3 regions of the Streptomyces sp. NBC_00996 genome follow, and region 3 is predicted to be linked to each of the others. Evidence: riboswitches for the same ligand, from Rfam matches in the RefSeq annotation. Region 3 holds a riboswitch; each other region holds the start of a gene.

Region 1 (4,979 bases), 2.3 Mb from region 3:
CGCCCTCTCGATCCCGCCGACGTTCGCCTGCACTCGGGCGGCTTCCAGCACCTCCGCAGCCAGGCGCACCGCGACACGCTCAGGCCGCCGGTAGCCGGCCAGGAACCGGACATTCTCCACGAGGACAGGACTGGCGCCAGCCCACACCTCGAAAGCCCAGCCTCGCAGCAAACACAGCTTCCGCATCCAGTCGAACTGGGCCACTACCTCCGGTACGTCCACACGGTACGGAGCCTTGACGTCCACCACTGTGACCAGCCCGTCCGCATGCGTCAGCAGCAGATCCGGTACGTGCCGACGGATGCGGACTCCGTCGTCCCCGCTTACCTGGAACGGCTGAGCGGCAATCCCGACCACATCCTGGGCAAAATCCGCCAGCAAGATGCGGGCGAGCTCCAAACGGCTCTCGTAGGCCACCAGACGATCGCCCGTCACCGCGTGGTACCAGCCCGAGTAGTGCCGACGCCCCTTGTACCAGCGGAACTCCCGCACCGGCAGCCCGGCCGCTACCTCTTCACTCACCAGCAGATCCCACGAGGTCTCCGCGAAGACCCCGTCTGCCTGGCGGTAGCGGACCTCCACAGCTCTGGCCTCAGCCATTGGCTCTCGAACCGAGACGTACGACACCGCCACCCCCGATATACGTAACCGAAGGGACACAGAAGGTGATCCCGGCCGAGACTGCCCATTGGCTGCGGCGTCCCATGCATCCGGGGAGGGCAAGAATGCTGTGAGTGGCCGAGAGTCACTCTACGGAGCGATTCTCAGCGATCTGTCGCAGACGACAAGTTGACGACAGATCGCTGAGAATCTGACAGATCTAAAGCGGCCCTACAACTGCTTACGCCGGGCGCACCACACTGTGGATCGCCGACGTGCCGTCGTAGTAGATCGACTCCTCGCGGACGTACGCTCCCGGCTTGGGCGCGTGGATCATCATCCCGTTGCCGATGTACAGGCCGACGTGGCTGACATCGTCGTAGAAGAAGACGAGGTCACCGGGCTGGGCGTCGGAGAGCGGGACGGTCGTGCCGGCGTTCACCTGGTCGTAGGTGACGCGCGGCAGCGAGACGCCGGCGGCTTTCCAGGCGGCCTGGGTGAAGCCCGAGCAGTCGTACGAGTCCGGGCCGGTCGCCCCCCAGACGTACGGCTTGCCGATCTGCGCGCGGGCGAACGCGAGAGCCTTCGCCGCCTTCGTCGCGTACGAGGAGTCGGTGGTCGTCGAGCTCGACGAGCCGGTCGTGGTGTCCGACGAGCCGGTCGTGGTGCTCGACGACGACTCCTGCTGGGCGGCCGCTTTCTTCGCGGCCTCGGCGGCGGCCTGCTGCTGCGCCAGCTCCGCCGCCTTGCGCGCGGCCTCCTGCTGCTTCTTCTTCTCGATCGCCGCCAGCCGCGCCTTCTCCTCGGCGGTCAGCTTCGAAAGCAGTTCGCGGGCCTCGGTGAGCTTGTGCTGAACGTCTGCCTTGGACGTCTTGAGCGCGGTCTGCGAGCTGGTCAGCGTCTCCAGACTCTTGGCGGCCTCCGTGCGCTTCTTGGTGGTGGCGGCCTGCTCGGTGATGTAGTCGTCGACGGCCGCCTTCTGGCGGGTGGTCAGACGGCTCATCAGCTGGGTCTGGTCGAAGTAGTCCTGCGGGTTGTCGGCAAGCAGGAGGGTCGCGGTGTCAGGGGCGGCGGCCCCGGTGCGGTACTGCGCCGCCGCGAACGAACCGAGCTCCTCACGCGCGGTGTTGAGCTTCTCGGTGCGCTTGGCGACATCGTCGAGGAGGGTGTCGACCTGCTTGCGCTGCTTGGAGGTCTTCTCCTTGGCCGCGTTGTACTTGTCGGTGGCCGTCTCGGCCTGGTGATAGAGGTCGTTGACCTTCTTCTCGACCTCTTCGAGGCTCGGCTTCGGTTCGGCCGAGGGGGCGGCGTTCGCCGTCTGGGAGAGCAGGGCGACGGAGGTGAGAGCCGCCGTCGCGAGGGCGGGGGTCCGTATGCCTGCTACGCGCGTACCCGTAGGACGCCATTTGCGGTGCGACGCCAAGAGAGGCGACTCCTTCCGTCATCCGCCTACCGAGTTAGCTGTCGGGTTCGGGCGGGTGGATCCGGAAGGTTTGCCCTACGGTCCTTGCCCCACAAGGCAGTTGGACCGATTCACCCCAAGGTCGGTTGGGTCCCCGGCTCCGGCTGCCACGGGGGCGCACCGGATTGAGCGGAGGCCGCACGGCCCGGCGTCGTTCGCCGGTGGGTGTCGAGCGGCCTGCCCGGCACGGTAGCCAACGCGTGTGGCTCCTGTGAAGTTTGATGTGCGATATGCCCGATACATTTTTGTGACCTTGACCTTGGGCATCACTCCGCGCAGTCAATCCGGAATGGTCTGTGGTGAGTTGTCCGGAGTGGCGACGTCCGTCTGGTTATCGGCATCGCGGCAGCGGTCGCCGAGGTCTTCCGGGGCGGCGGCTCCGCACCCCCCGACGGCCGCAAGATTCTCGCTGAGGCGCTGAGGCGCTGAGGCGCTGAGGCGCTGAGGCGCTGAGGCGCTGAGGCGCTGAGGCGCTGAGGCGCTGGGGTGTCGAGGCGGTGAGGCGCTGAGGCGGTGAGGTGTCGAGGTCGTGAGGCGGTGAGCGGCGACCTGGTGGCCGTCTCTCCTCAAGGTCTGTACGCCCGGCTCGGTCGATCACCGAAGGTGACGAGGCGATTCCGGAAGGTAGGAAGACCGCGGGCGGCCGCCACTGGAAGATCGTCGGCTCCCGAGACCGTGCCATGAGACCCACCCGATCGAGTTCCGATCCGTGTCACGAGATCCGGTCGAGTTTTCAGGGTGGCGGCGGGGTGTCAGTGCGGCCGCCTAGACTCGGAGAGCGATGAGCAGCCTCTTTGATGACAGCTTCCTGGCGGACCTCAAGCCCTCACGGGCCCACGAGGAAGAACCCCCGCCGCCGCCCGAGGACGATCACGTGCCGGAGCCCGTTCCGGACGATCTGTTCGGCGGGAAGTTCGACGTGCCCCCGGACCGGGACGCGTACTACCGCGACGGCGCCCACCGGCCTGCCGTGGACTCCGCGGCACTACTGGACGGGCTGAACGAGAACCAGCGCGCGGCCGTGGTGCACTCCGGCTCCCCGCTGCTCATCGTGGCCGGCGCGGGCTCCGGCAAGACCCGCGTGCTCACGCACCGGATCGCGTATCTGCTGGCCGAGCGGAATGTCCACCCCGGCCAGATCCTCGCGATCACCTTCACCAACAAGGCCGCGGGCGAGATGAAGGAGCGCGTCGAGCACCTCGTCGGCCCGCGTGCGGGCGCGATGTGGGTGATGACCTTCCACAGCGCGTGTGTGCGGATTCTGCGCCGCGAGAGCAAGAAGCTCGGCTTCACCTCCTCCTTCTCGATCTATGACGCCGCCGACTCCAAGCGTCTGATGGCACTCGTCTGCCGTGATCTCGACCTCGACCCCAAGCGCTTCCCGCCGAAGTCGTTCAGCGCCAAGATCTCGAACCTGAAGAACGAGCTGATCGACGAGGAGGACTTCGCGGCCCAGGCCACCGACGGCTTCGAGAAGACCCTCGCTCAGGCGTACGCGATGTATCAGTCGCGGCTGCGCGAGGCCAACGCGCTCGACTTCGACGACCTGATCATGACGACGGTCAACCTGCTGCGCGCCTTCCCGGACGTCGCCGAGCACTACCGCCGCCGCTTCCGCCACGTCATGGTCGACGAGTATCAGGACACCAACCACGCGCAGTACGCGCTGGTGCGGGAGCTCGTCGGCCCGGCGCGCGGCGCCCGCGCCGAGGACGAACCGTCCCGCGAGGACGACCTCGGCCCTGCCGAGCTGTGCGTCGTGGGTGACGCCGACCAGTCGATCTACGCCTTCCGCGGCGCGACCATCCGCAACATCCTCCAGTTCGAGGAGGACTACACGGACGCGACGACGATCCTGCTCGAGCAGAACTACCGCTCCACGCAGACGATCCTGTCCGCCGCCAACGCGGTCATCGAGCGCAATGAATCCCGCCGCCCCAAGAACCTGTGGACCAATGCGGGCGCGGGCTCGAACATCACGGGCTATGTCGCCGACACCGAGCACGACGAGGCGCAGTTCGTCGCCGACGAGATAGACCGTCTGACCGACGCGGGCGAGGCCAAGGCGGGCGACGTCGCGGTCTTCTACCGTACGAACGCGCAGTCCCGTGTCTTCGAAGAGGTCTTCATCCGCGTCGGCCTGCCCTACAAGGTCGTCGGCGGCGTCCGCTTCTACGAGCGCAAGGAGGTCCGGGACGTCCTGGCGTACCTCAGGGTGCTGTCCAACCCCGAGGACTCGGTCCCGCTGCGCCGCATCCTCAACGTCCCCAAGCGCGGCATCGGCGAGCGCGCGGAAGCGATGATCGACGCGCTCTCGCAGCGCGAGAAGATCAGCTTCCCACAGGCCCTGCGCCGCGTCGACGAGGCGTACGGGATGGCGGCGCGCTCGACGAACGCGGTCAAGCGGTTCAACACGCTCATGGAAGACCTCCGCACGATCGTCGAGTCGGGCGCCGGCCCGGCCACGGTCCTGGAGGCGGTCCTCGAGCGCACCGGCTATCTGGCCGAGTTGCAGGCGTCCACCGACCCGCAGGACGAGACCCGTATCGAGAACCTCCAGGAACTCGCCGCCGTGGCCCTGGAGTTCGAGCAGGAGGCGGGTGAGGGAGAGGTCGCGGGCGGCCTCTCCGACTTCCTGGAGCGGGTCGCGCTCGTCGCGGACTCCGACCAGATCCCCGACGAGGAGGACGGCAACGGCGTCATCACGCTGATGACGCTGCACACCGCCAAGGGCCTCGAATTCCCCGTCGTCTTCCTGACCGGCATGGAGGACGGCGTCTTCCCGCACATGCGCGCGCTGGGGCAGGTGAAGGAGCTGGAGGAGGAGCGGCGCCTGGCGTACGTCGGCATCACGCGCGCGCGGGAGCGGCTGTATCTCACCCGGTCGTCCATGCGCAGTGCCTGGGGGCAGCCCTCG
Region 2 (4,979 bases), 2.0 Mb from region 3:
GCGTGAAAGTCCGCTCCTGGCCGCCGCACGCGGGAATGACGGCGAATGCGTACGTCGTCGACAATCCGGAACTCGCGGACCTCGCCGCGCGTTTCATCAAACAGATCGGCTTCAGCGGCGTCATCGACCTCGACCTGCGCTTCGACCGGCGCGACGGACAGTACAAGCTCCTTGACTTCAACCCGCGGATGGGCGCGCAGTTCCGGCTCTTCGAGAACGAGTCGGGGATCGACGTCGTCCGTGCCATGCATCTGGATCTGACCGGGCGCACCGTTCCAGAGGGGGAACAGCGGGCCGGTCACCGCTACATCGTGGAGAACATCGACCTGCCGGCCCTGCTCGCCTACCGGCGCAGCGGCTATACGACACCGCACGCGCCGGCTCGCGCGAGCGGTACGGAGCTGGCGTGGCTCGCGGGTGACGACCTGCGGCCGTTCTTCACGATGCTCGCGCGTTTCGTGCGGCCGGGCGCGAAGCATCTGTATCAGCTGTGGCGGACCAACCGCCGTGGCAGCACCAACAGTTCCACCGCGAAGTAGACGTAGTACGTCCTGGGGAGGGGACTTCGTGATTCATCCGGTAGCAGTCATTGGTGCCGGGCCATTCGGCCTGTCCACCGCCGCCCATCTGCGGGCGCGCGGTGTCCCGGTGCGTGTCTTCGGCGAGCCCATGGTGAGCTGGCGCGATCACATGCCCGAGGGGATGCTCCTCAAGTCGACCCCGGTCGCCTCCAGCGTCGACGCCCCGCAGCGCGGGCACACGCTCGTCGACTACTGCGACGCGGCGGGGATACCGCGGCTGGTCACGGACGAGGACATCATCCCGGTCGAGACGTTCATCGCGTACGGGGAGTGGTTCCAGCAGAAGCTGGTGCCCGAGCTGGAGCGGGTGCGGGTCGTCTCGGTCGACCGCAAGGACGGCCGTAATGGCTCCGGCGGCTTCGAACTCAAGCTGGGTTCAGGGGAGTTGTTCACGGCGCGGGCGGTCGTGGTGGCCACCGGTCTGTCCGGACTCGCCCATCTGCCCGCCGAACTCGCGGCAGCGGCGGCCGACGGACCCACCCCCACGGGCCCTGTCTCCCACAGCTCCCAGAACCATGACCTGACCCGGTTCTCGGGCAAGGAGCTCATCGTCGTCGGCGCGGGCCAGTCCGCGCTGGAGACGGCCGCGCTCGCGGCGGAGGCGGGAGCGCAGGTGCGGGTGGTGTCCCGTGGCAAGGGCGCCGTCGACTTCGGCGCACCCCCGTGGCAGCAGCCCAGGCTGCGTCCCGAGTCACCCTTCGGTCGCGCCTGGTCCCTGTGGGCACTGAGCTACTACCCGCAGCCCTACCGCTATCTGCCCGCGCAGGCCCGGCACTACCTCGTCCGCCGTGTGCTCGGTCCGCTCGGCGCCTGGTGGCTGCGCGACCGCTTCGAGGGCAAGGTCGATGTCCGCGAGGTGTCCCGGATCGTCCGCGCGGACGCCCGCGGTGGCCACCCCGTCCTCTCCGTCCAGACCCACGGCGGCCGGACCGAGGAGCTGTCCGCCGACCACGTCATTGCCGCGACCGGCTATCGCGTCGACATCGCCTCGATGGACTTCCTCGGACACGAGCTCCGTACCGAGCTCGCGGTCAGCCGGGGGACGCCGAAACTCGGCGCGGGGTATCGGTCGTCCGTGCCCGGGTTGTACTTCACGGGGTTGCCGGCGGCGGCCTCGTACGGGACGGTGATGCGGTTCGTGTGCGGGACGGAGTTCGCTTCACCGCGGCTGGCCAAGCACTTGGTGGCTGCGCACGGGTGAGTCGGGGGCAGGGGGCGCCCTTGCCGATGGGTGCGCCCCCTGACCGTCGCATCACATCGGTGCGGCTCGGGGCCCTCGTCCCGCCCGCGGCTCGCGGCAGGCCAACTCCGCATCTTGGAACGGCCGTTGGACGTCGACATGGTGGCCTGCGTCGGTGTGGACGGGAGTGGAACACCCACGGCCGGTACGGCCGATAAGGCCCGTACCGCCCATACCGTCCGTGCGGTGAACGGCGTTGCTGACGGGATACCGGACGTCGTCCGGTTCACGCCGGGCCGATGAGACGTTCGATCCGTATTCTTCGGATCATGGCCGCTCCGACTGCATATTCACTCATCGCCACTGACCTGGACGGAACGCTGCTGCGCGGCGACGACACACTCTCCGACCGGTCGCGCGCCGCGTTGGCGAGAGCCACGGCCGAGGGTGCCCAGCATCTGGTGGTGACGGGACGGCCGGCGCCGAGGGTCCGACCGCTGCTGGACGAACTCGGCGGCCAGGGACTGGCGGTGTGCGGGCAGGGGGCGCAGTTGTACGACGCCGGGGCGCACCGTCTGCTGTGGTCGGTGACCCTGGACAGGGAGCTGGCGGAAACCGCGCTCGGCAAGATCGAAGCGGAGGTCGGGCTGCTCTACGCGGCGGTGGACCAGGACGGTGTGGACGGCCTGACGCTCATCGAGCCGGGATATGTCATGCCGCATCCGACGCTGCCGGCCGTGCGGGTGCCGCGCCGCGACGACCTCTGGTCGGAGCCCATCAGCAAGGTGCTGCTCCGTCACCCTTCGCTGTCCGACGACGAGTTGGCGTCGGCGGCGCGGGGAGTGGTCGGTTCGCTGGCGACGGTCACCATGTCGGGGCCGGGTACCGTCGAACTCCAGCCATGCGGCGTGACCAAGGCGACGGGGCTCGCCCTCGCCGCCGCCCACCTCGGTCTCAGCCCCGCCACCACCCTCGCCTTCGGCGACATGCCCAACGACATCCCCATGTTCGACTGGGCCGCCCATGGCGTCGCCATGGCCAACGCCCACCCGGAGCTGAAGACGGTGGCCGACGAGGTGACCCTGTCGAACGAGGAGGATGGGATCGCGGTGGTGCTGGAGCGGCTCTTCGGGGCCCAGGGGAGGGCCCGCGAGAGCGTGGCTCAGTAGGCGCCGTTGACGTTGTCGATCGAGCCGTACTTCGCCGCCGCGTAGTTGCAGGCGGCCGTGATGTTCGCGACCGGGTCGTAGGGGTCCATCGAGGTGCCGGGGACGTGGTACGCCTTGAAGGTCGGGTCGATGACCTGGAGGAGGCCCTTGGACGGGATGCCGGCAGCGGCGTTGGAGTCCCAGTTGTTGATGGCTCGGGGGTTGCCGGAGGACTCGCGCATGACGTTGCGGTGGATGCCGTTGTAGGTGCCTGGAATGTGCGCCTTGCCCATGATGTCCAGTGACTGCTTGATCCAGCCGTCCAGATTGTTGGCGTATGTCTTCGTGGAGGCGGGGGCGGCCGGCGTCGCGGACGTGGTGCTCGCCTTGGGCGCCGAGCCCAGCTTCACGGTCTTCGTGCCCACCGTCAGCGTCAGGCCCGGGGGGAGGATCGCCGGGTTCGCACCGATCACCGCGCGGTTGGCGTCGTACAGCTTCTGCCAGCCGCCGCTCTGCGGGTACTTCTGCGCGATCTTGGACAGGGTGTCGCCCGCGACCACCTTGTAGGTGACGAGCTGGACGTCGGAGATCGTGACTGTGGCGGCCTTTGTGGCCTGCGTCACCTGCGTCACCTGCGTCGGCTGGGCGGCGTGCGCGCCGGTCGCGCACACAAGGGGGAGTGTGAGCGCGACTCCGCCCGTGCCTGCGGCGATCATGCTGCGGATGAGCGGGTTGGGCTTGGGGTGGCAGTGCTGGCCTCGTGCGGGCATGACGACCTTCCTCTCCGGCGCCTGCGAGGTGAGCTGTCGGGTTCGGGCGGGAGGTGCCCGGCCGCGTGGGGGCGCGGCTTTACCCCAAGCCGTTCCGGTGTCCGGATCGGCGGCTTACCTGGGTCCCCCGCTCCTGCCGTGCGTGGGTGGGTGGGTTTCCGAGCGGCGGCAGGATTCGGCGATCCGCTCGGATCGGGGCGAACGTATGCGAGAGCACATGTCGGGAACAAGCCCCGAATTCATGGCTCTGTCCGCTTTAACCTCGAAAAAGGAAGGGATGAAATGCCCGATTATTGCGGAATGTGATCCTCAACTTGCCTTTCGCGAAGGGGGAATCGAGGTCAGGAGGTGTGACGCCGGGGCAAGTCGGACGTGACTCAATTCACGCGACCAAGGCGCATCAAAGCGGCAATGCTTTTAATTCGGACATTACGCTTCGAGAGTCCAGGCCGGGGAATGCCGGTGAGGAGCCGGGCGCACTTCCCACACGCAGAGGCCCGTGTCGCGGTCGTCGTCGGGGAGGCGGCCCGCGTTGGGCTTGAAGTAGAGGCCGTAGTCCCAGTATTCGGGGAGTTCGTGGCACATCAGGTCGGGGTACGGCCCGAACTTCCGTCCCTGGTATGCCCAGTTGATCCTCGCGACGGCTTCCGCCCGTGAGATCCCGAAGCGCGTGACCATCTCGTGGGCCATCTCGCGGAAGTACGCGAGCATGCCCTCGTCGAGGTCCATCAGGAATTCCTCGGTCCGTGTCTGCGCCATGGGCTCAGGGTTCCCTACGGCGCCCCGGCCCTCTAGAGCCTGTCGTCGAACTCCCGTCGTCCGCCCGGAGGGCGGGCGCCGCGGGGCAGGCGGGAGTTCGACGGCAGGGCCTAGCCCGCCGTTCGGGGGATCCGCTTCTCCCAGGTGCGGTGGAAGACCACCTCGTCGCCGTCCTTGCAGATGACCTCGTTGGAGGTGATGAAGTCCTCCGCGTCACAGGTGATTTCGGAGGTCGTCGAGATACGCGCGTCCCAGGGCAGGTCCGGGCGGTGCAGGCGGATCGACCACGTCGAGCGGGCGCGAGCGGAGAGGGGGTGGAAGTCGTTGATGGTGTACGTCTCCAGCGCGTTCTCGGTGAATTCGAGGCCGTCGGGGTAGACGCGGGTGCCGCCGTAACGTGGGTCGACCTCCAGGCGCCAGGCGCTGGCGGCCACGTCGCGAACCACCAGGCGTTCCGGGCGGGGTTCGTCCAGCGTCGTCGGGACGATGACCCCGAGCGGTTCGGACTGCTCCGGTTCCTCGAACGTGATGGAGGGCGTCG
Region 3 (4,979 bases):
ATGATGATCCGGCACGGCGGAGGGCCGAGGGGCGGTGTGGCGCGGTCCGTCAAGAAGATGCGGGGGTATCTCGCCGAGCTGATCCACCGCAAGCGCCAACTCCTGCCCGACCGGCCCGCCCCCGGCGAGGACCTCATCTCCGGGCTCATCCGCGCCTCCGACCACGGCGAGCACCTCACCGAGAACGAGGCCGCCGCCATGGCCTTCATCCTGCTGTTCGCCGGCTTCGAGACCACCGTCAATCTCATCGGCAACGGCACCTACGCCCTCCTCACCCACCCCGAGCAACGCCGACGACTGCAGGCCTCCCTCGCCGCCAAGGAGACCGGACTTCTCGAGTCCGGCGTCGAGGAGCTCCTGCGCTACGACGGCCCCGTCGAACTGGCCACGTGGCGGTTCGCGACCGAGGCGGTCCGGATCGGGGGGCAGGACATCGCGCCCGGCGACCCCGTCCTCGTCGTACTGGCGGCAGCGGACCGTGACCCCGAACGGTTCCAGCATCCGGACACCCTCGACCTCTCGCGGCGTGACAACCAACACCTCGGGTACGGCCACGGCATCCACTACTGCCTCGGCGCGCCGCTCGCTCGCCTGGAGGGCCAGACCGCGCTCGCCACCCTGCTCACCCGTCTTCCGGATCTCCAACTCGCGGGAGATTCGGCCGATTTGCGCTGGCGCGGCGGACTCATTATGCGTGGATTGCGCACACTTCCCGTGGAGTTCACGCCTCCGCTTGACTTGCCCCGCGCCTAAGGGGTGGGCGTGCAGGGAACGGCCGCTCAGCAGGGAAAAGGTGACGTTCCGTCAACTCTGTGATCTTCACGTGATCTGCGCTGCATCGACTTGTGACAAGCGTTCGAGTGCGGATACGTTCACCCATCAACGCGGCCCATCCGTCGCTGCAGTCGCAGTAGCGGCTGTCGTCACCTGCTGTCACGCGAAAGGCTTCCGCATGCTCTCCGGGAACGGCCGTCATCGTCGCCCCCGTCAGGCCCCGGCTCTCATCGTCGCCGCAGGAGTGACCGGATCGGCCATCGCCATCCCGTTGCTCGGCGCCACCAGTGCGAGCGCGGCCGACGGCACCACCTGGGACCGGGTCGCGGAGTGCGAGAGTGGCGGCGCCTGGAGCGCGAACGACGGCAACGGGTACTACGGCGGGCTGCAGTTGACCCAGGAGAACTGGGAGTCGTACGGCGGCCTCGAGTACGCCCCCAGTGCCGACCAGGCCAGCCGCTCGCAGCAGATAGCCATCGCCGAGAAGGTCCTCGACGGCCAGGGGCTCACCGCCTGGCCCACCTGTGGACCGCTCTCCGGGCTCAGCAAGAACTCGGGCTCGGTCGAGGTCGACACGGGTGTGGCGGACGACTCGTCGAGTTCGTCGAGTTCTTCTGATTCGTCCGACTCGTCCAATTCATCTGCTGAGTCCGATTCATCCAACTCGTCCGACTCGGGCTCCGACTCCTCGTCCGACGCCTCCTCGAGTGCGGACGGGAACTCCACGAAGTCCGACACCTCACAGGGTTCCGACAGCTCGGATACGGGAGCGGCCAAGAGTGACGAGTCGGACAAGCCCGGCCAGAACGACGACTCTTCGGCCGGGTCCGACAGTGCGACGTCCGGCGCCGGGCGCCACCGTGGCGACACCGCCGACGAGGGCGCGGCCGAGGGTGCGACCGACGGCCGTAAGGACGGCGCTTCCGGACGGCACGCCTCGCGCGGCTCCGACGCCTCCCGTGACGCCGCCGACGGCTCCTACGTCGTGCGCGCCGGAGACAGTCTCTGGACCATCGCCGACTCCCTTGACCTCAAGGGTGGATGGGCCGAGTTGTACGCCGGGAACAAGGAGGCGGTCGGCGCCGATCCCGACCTCATCCTTCCCGGTCAGAGGCTTGCAGTTGGTGCTGAATCGGGCGAAAAGTAGCGGGAGTTCACGTCATGATTCGCCGTGGAATGTCCGGTTTGGCGTGAGTGAGACATGAGTCTCAGAAGCCCTGATCGTCTTTGAAATTCCGGCGATCGCATGTCTACGGTCATGACCGCTCGCCACTGCGGGCCCCGACGGTCGCAACGCCGAATCCTGCCAACGGCCGTACGGGAACAGTCGACGCGTCAGCGCCGTAGGCAGGAGCGGGGGACCCAAGGTAAGCGCCGCGCCCGGTAGTTGACCGGGAGCGGCTTGGGGTGAAGCCGTGCGCCAGTGGCGTACGACCGGGCACTCACCCGCCCGAACCCGACAGCTCACCTCGCAGGCGTCGGTGAGGGGATCTCTCCATGCTGTTTTCCAGCAAGGGCAAGCACCGCCGCCCGGCCGTCCTCAATCGGACCACCCGTCTCGCAACGCTCGCCGGTGTCACCGGTGTCGCCATCGCCGCCCCGCTGATGGCGGCCGGCAGCGCTTCCGCCGCCACCGCCTCCGAGTGGGACGCCGTCGCCCAGTGCGAGTCCGGCGGCAACTGGTCCATCAACACCGGCAACGGCTACTACGGCGGCCTGCAGTTCTCGGCCTCCACCTGGGCCGCGTACGGCGGTACCGCCTACGCCGCCGGCGCCAACCAGGCCTCCAAGTCGGAGCAGATCACCATCGGTGAGAAGGTCCTCGCCGCGCAGGGCAAGGGTGCCTGGCCGACCTGCGGCACGGGCCTGTCGAGCGCCGCGTACACCGGCGGCACCTCCAGCTCCTCGTCCAACAGGTCGCAGAGCGCGACCCAGAGCACCACCACCCGGACGACGGAGCAGCCCGCCTCGCGTTCGGCCGAGCGCCCCGCCGCCAAGACCGTCACCACCCCGACCGGCAAGAAGGTCAAGAAGGGTGAAGGCGAGTACAAGGTCGTCAAGGGTGACACCCTCAGCTCGATCGCCGAGAAGAAGCACGTCAAGGGTGGCTGGCAGCAGCTGTTCAAGCTGAACAAGGACATCATCGACGACGCGGACTTCATCTACCCGGGTCAGCAGCTCCACCTCGGCTGAGTGCGCGGCTGATCGCTTGAGTGCGCGGCTGATCGCTCAGCCGGGCGTGCGGCGGATTGTCCGGCGGAGTAACAGCTCCCTCATGGAGGAGGCCTCCATACCGGAGACCTCGTGAGGGTCCCCCCGTCACCACGGGCTCCCCGCTCCGGTGCGTGTTCCCCCGTACGCGCCGGAGCGGGGCTTTTTGTGCCTGGCTCTCGTGCGCTTTCATGCCTGGCTCTCGTGCGCGAGGTTTCGTGTACGGGGCAGGTTTTTGTTCCGTTCGGAAACAATTTACTCTCGGTTCTGCCCAAGGGGTGGTCGACCGGCTGGCCGATCCCCCCGAGGCGGTTAGGCTCATCTCGCGGAGCCGACCGCGGCTCCGTGCACTACGGGCCCCGCGGCCCCGCGTACCCGCGTCACATCCCAGAAGGAGATGCTCGTGCCGTCCATCGACGTCGTCGTAGCCCGGGAAATCCTGGACTCCCGAGGCAACCCCACGGTCGAGGTCGAGGTCGGCCTCGACGACGGCAGCACGGGTCGTGCCGCCGTCCCGTCCGGCGCCTCCACCGGCGCCTTCGAGGCCATCGAGCTCCGCGACGGTGACCCCAACCGCTACCAGGGCAAGGGTGTCGAGAAGGCCGTCCTCGCCGTCATCGAGCAGATCGGCCCGGAGCTCGTCGGTTACGACGCCACCGAGCAGCGCCTGATCGACCAGGCGATGTTCGACCTGGACGCCACCGACAACAAGGGCTCGCTCGGCGCCAACGCCATCCTCGGCGTCTCGCTCGCCGTCGCGCACGCCGCCTCAGAGGCCAGCGACCTCCCCCTCTTCCGCTACCTGGGCGGCCCGAACGCGCACCTGCTGCCCGTTCCGATGATGAACATCCTGAACGGCGGCTCGCACGCCGACTCCAACGTGGACATCCAGGAGTTCATGATCGCCCCGATCGGCGCGGAGTCCTTCTCCGAGGCCCTGCGCTGGGGCGCCGAGGTCTACCACACCCTCAAGAAGGTGCTGAAGACCAAGGGCCTGTCCACCGGCCTCGGCGACGAGGGCGGCTTCGCCCCGAACCTGGAGTCCAACCGCGCCGCGCTCGACCTCATCCTCGAGGCCATCAAGCAGGCCGGTTACGTACCCGGTGAGCAGATCGCGCTCGCGCTCGACGTCGCCGCGTCCGAGTTCTACAAGGACGGCAAGTACGAGTTCGAGGGCAAGTCCCGCTCGGCCGCCGAGATGACCGAGTACTACGAGGAGCTCGTCTCCGCGTACCCGCTGGTCTCCATCGAGGACCCGCTGTACGAGGACGACTGGGCCGGCTGGAACGTCATCACCGAGAAGCTGGGCGACAAGGTCCAGATCGTCGGCGACGACCTCTTCGTCACCAACCCGGAGCGCCTGGCCCGCGGTATCGAGGAGGGCTCCGCCAACGCCCTGCTCGTCAAGGTCAACCAGATCGGCTCGCTGACCGAGACCCTGGACGCCGTCGAGATGGCCCAGCGCAACGGCTTCAAGTGCATGATGTCGCACCGCTCCGGCGAGACCGAGGACGTCACCATCGCCGACCTCGCCGTCGCGGTGAACTGCGGCCAGATCAAGACCGGTGCCCCGGCCCGCTCGGACCGCGTCGCCAAGTACAACCAGCTGCTGCGCATCGAGGAGATCCTCGACGACGCCGCGGTGTACGCCGGTCGCTCGGCCTTCCCGCGCTTCAAGGGCTGAGTGTTGCCGCAGGTCCGCTCCGCGGACAGTCGGCACAGCAAGGGCTGACCCGTACAGGGCCAGGCCTTAGCCAGTCGTACGTACGTCCCCGTACTCGGTCCCGTACCGTGTGCGGGGACGTACGCACGTGATGGGCTTGCACCGGGGAGGCGGGACTCATGGCCGTGAAGGACCGGGACCGGTTCTCCACCGCGACCAGACTGCGGCTGCTCGGCGAGCAGACCGCGGCCCGTGTCTACCGTTCCCAGACCAAGCGGCAGGCCCGCCGCTCGCGGCTGACGGGCCGGGCCGCGCTCCTGGCTCTCGTCCT

Evidence for each region. A riboswitch is a leader RNA that binds a small molecule or an ion and turns the genes downstream of it on or off. The one in region 3 is predicted to bind cyclic di-AMP.
Region 1: another riboswitch for cyclic di-AMP. It lies ahead of OG390_RS31825 (NlpC/P60 family protein); the one in region 3 lies ahead of OG390_RS20955 (transglycosylase family protein).
Region 2: another riboswitch for cyclic di-AMP. It lies ahead of OG390_RS30535 (transglycosylase SLT domain-containing protein); the one in region 3 lies ahead of OG390_RS20955 (transglycosylase family protein).

The regions. Positions count from the first base shown of each region.
Region 1 is NZ_CP108723.1:6,763,216-6,768,194, forward strand. It holds gene OG390_RS31820 (TnsA-like heteromeric transposase endonuclease subunit) at 1-582, opposite strand, end outside; gene OG390_RS31825 (NlpC/P60 family protein) at 842-2,023, opposite strand; cyclic di-AMP (ydaO/yuaA leader) riboswitch at 2,031-2,204, opposite strand; gene pcrA (DNA helicase PcrA) at 2,844-4,979, shown strand, end outside.
Region 2 is NZ_CP108723.1:6,474,446-6,479,424, forward strand. It holds gene OG390_RS30520 (ATP-grasp domain-containing protein) at 1-539, shown strand, start outside; gene OG390_RS30525 (FAD-dependent oxidoreductase) at 568-1,782, shown strand; gene OG390_RS30530 (HAD family hydrolase) at 2,091-2,930, shown strand; gene OG390_RS30535 (transglycosylase SLT domain-containing protein) at 2,924-3,679, opposite strand; cyclic di-AMP (ydaO/yuaA leader) riboswitch at 3,683-3,870, opposite strand; gene OG390_RS30540 (hypothetical protein) at 4,109-4,438, opposite strand; gene OG390_RS30545 (CocE/NonD family hydrolase) at 4,549-4,979, opposite strand, start outside.
Region 3 is NZ_CP108723.1:4,453,259-4,458,237, reverse strand. It holds gene OG390_RS20965 (cytochrome P450) at 1-753, shown strand, start outside; gene OG390_RS20960 (transglycosylase family protein) at 953-1,921, shown strand; cyclic di-AMP (ydaO/yuaA leader) riboswitch at 2,059-2,267, shown strand; gene OG390_RS20955 (transglycosylase family protein) at 2,272-2,967, shown strand; gene eno (phosphopyruvate hydratase) at 3,383-4,669, shown strand; gene OG390_RS20945 (septum formation initiator family protein) at 4,828-4,979, shown strand, end outside.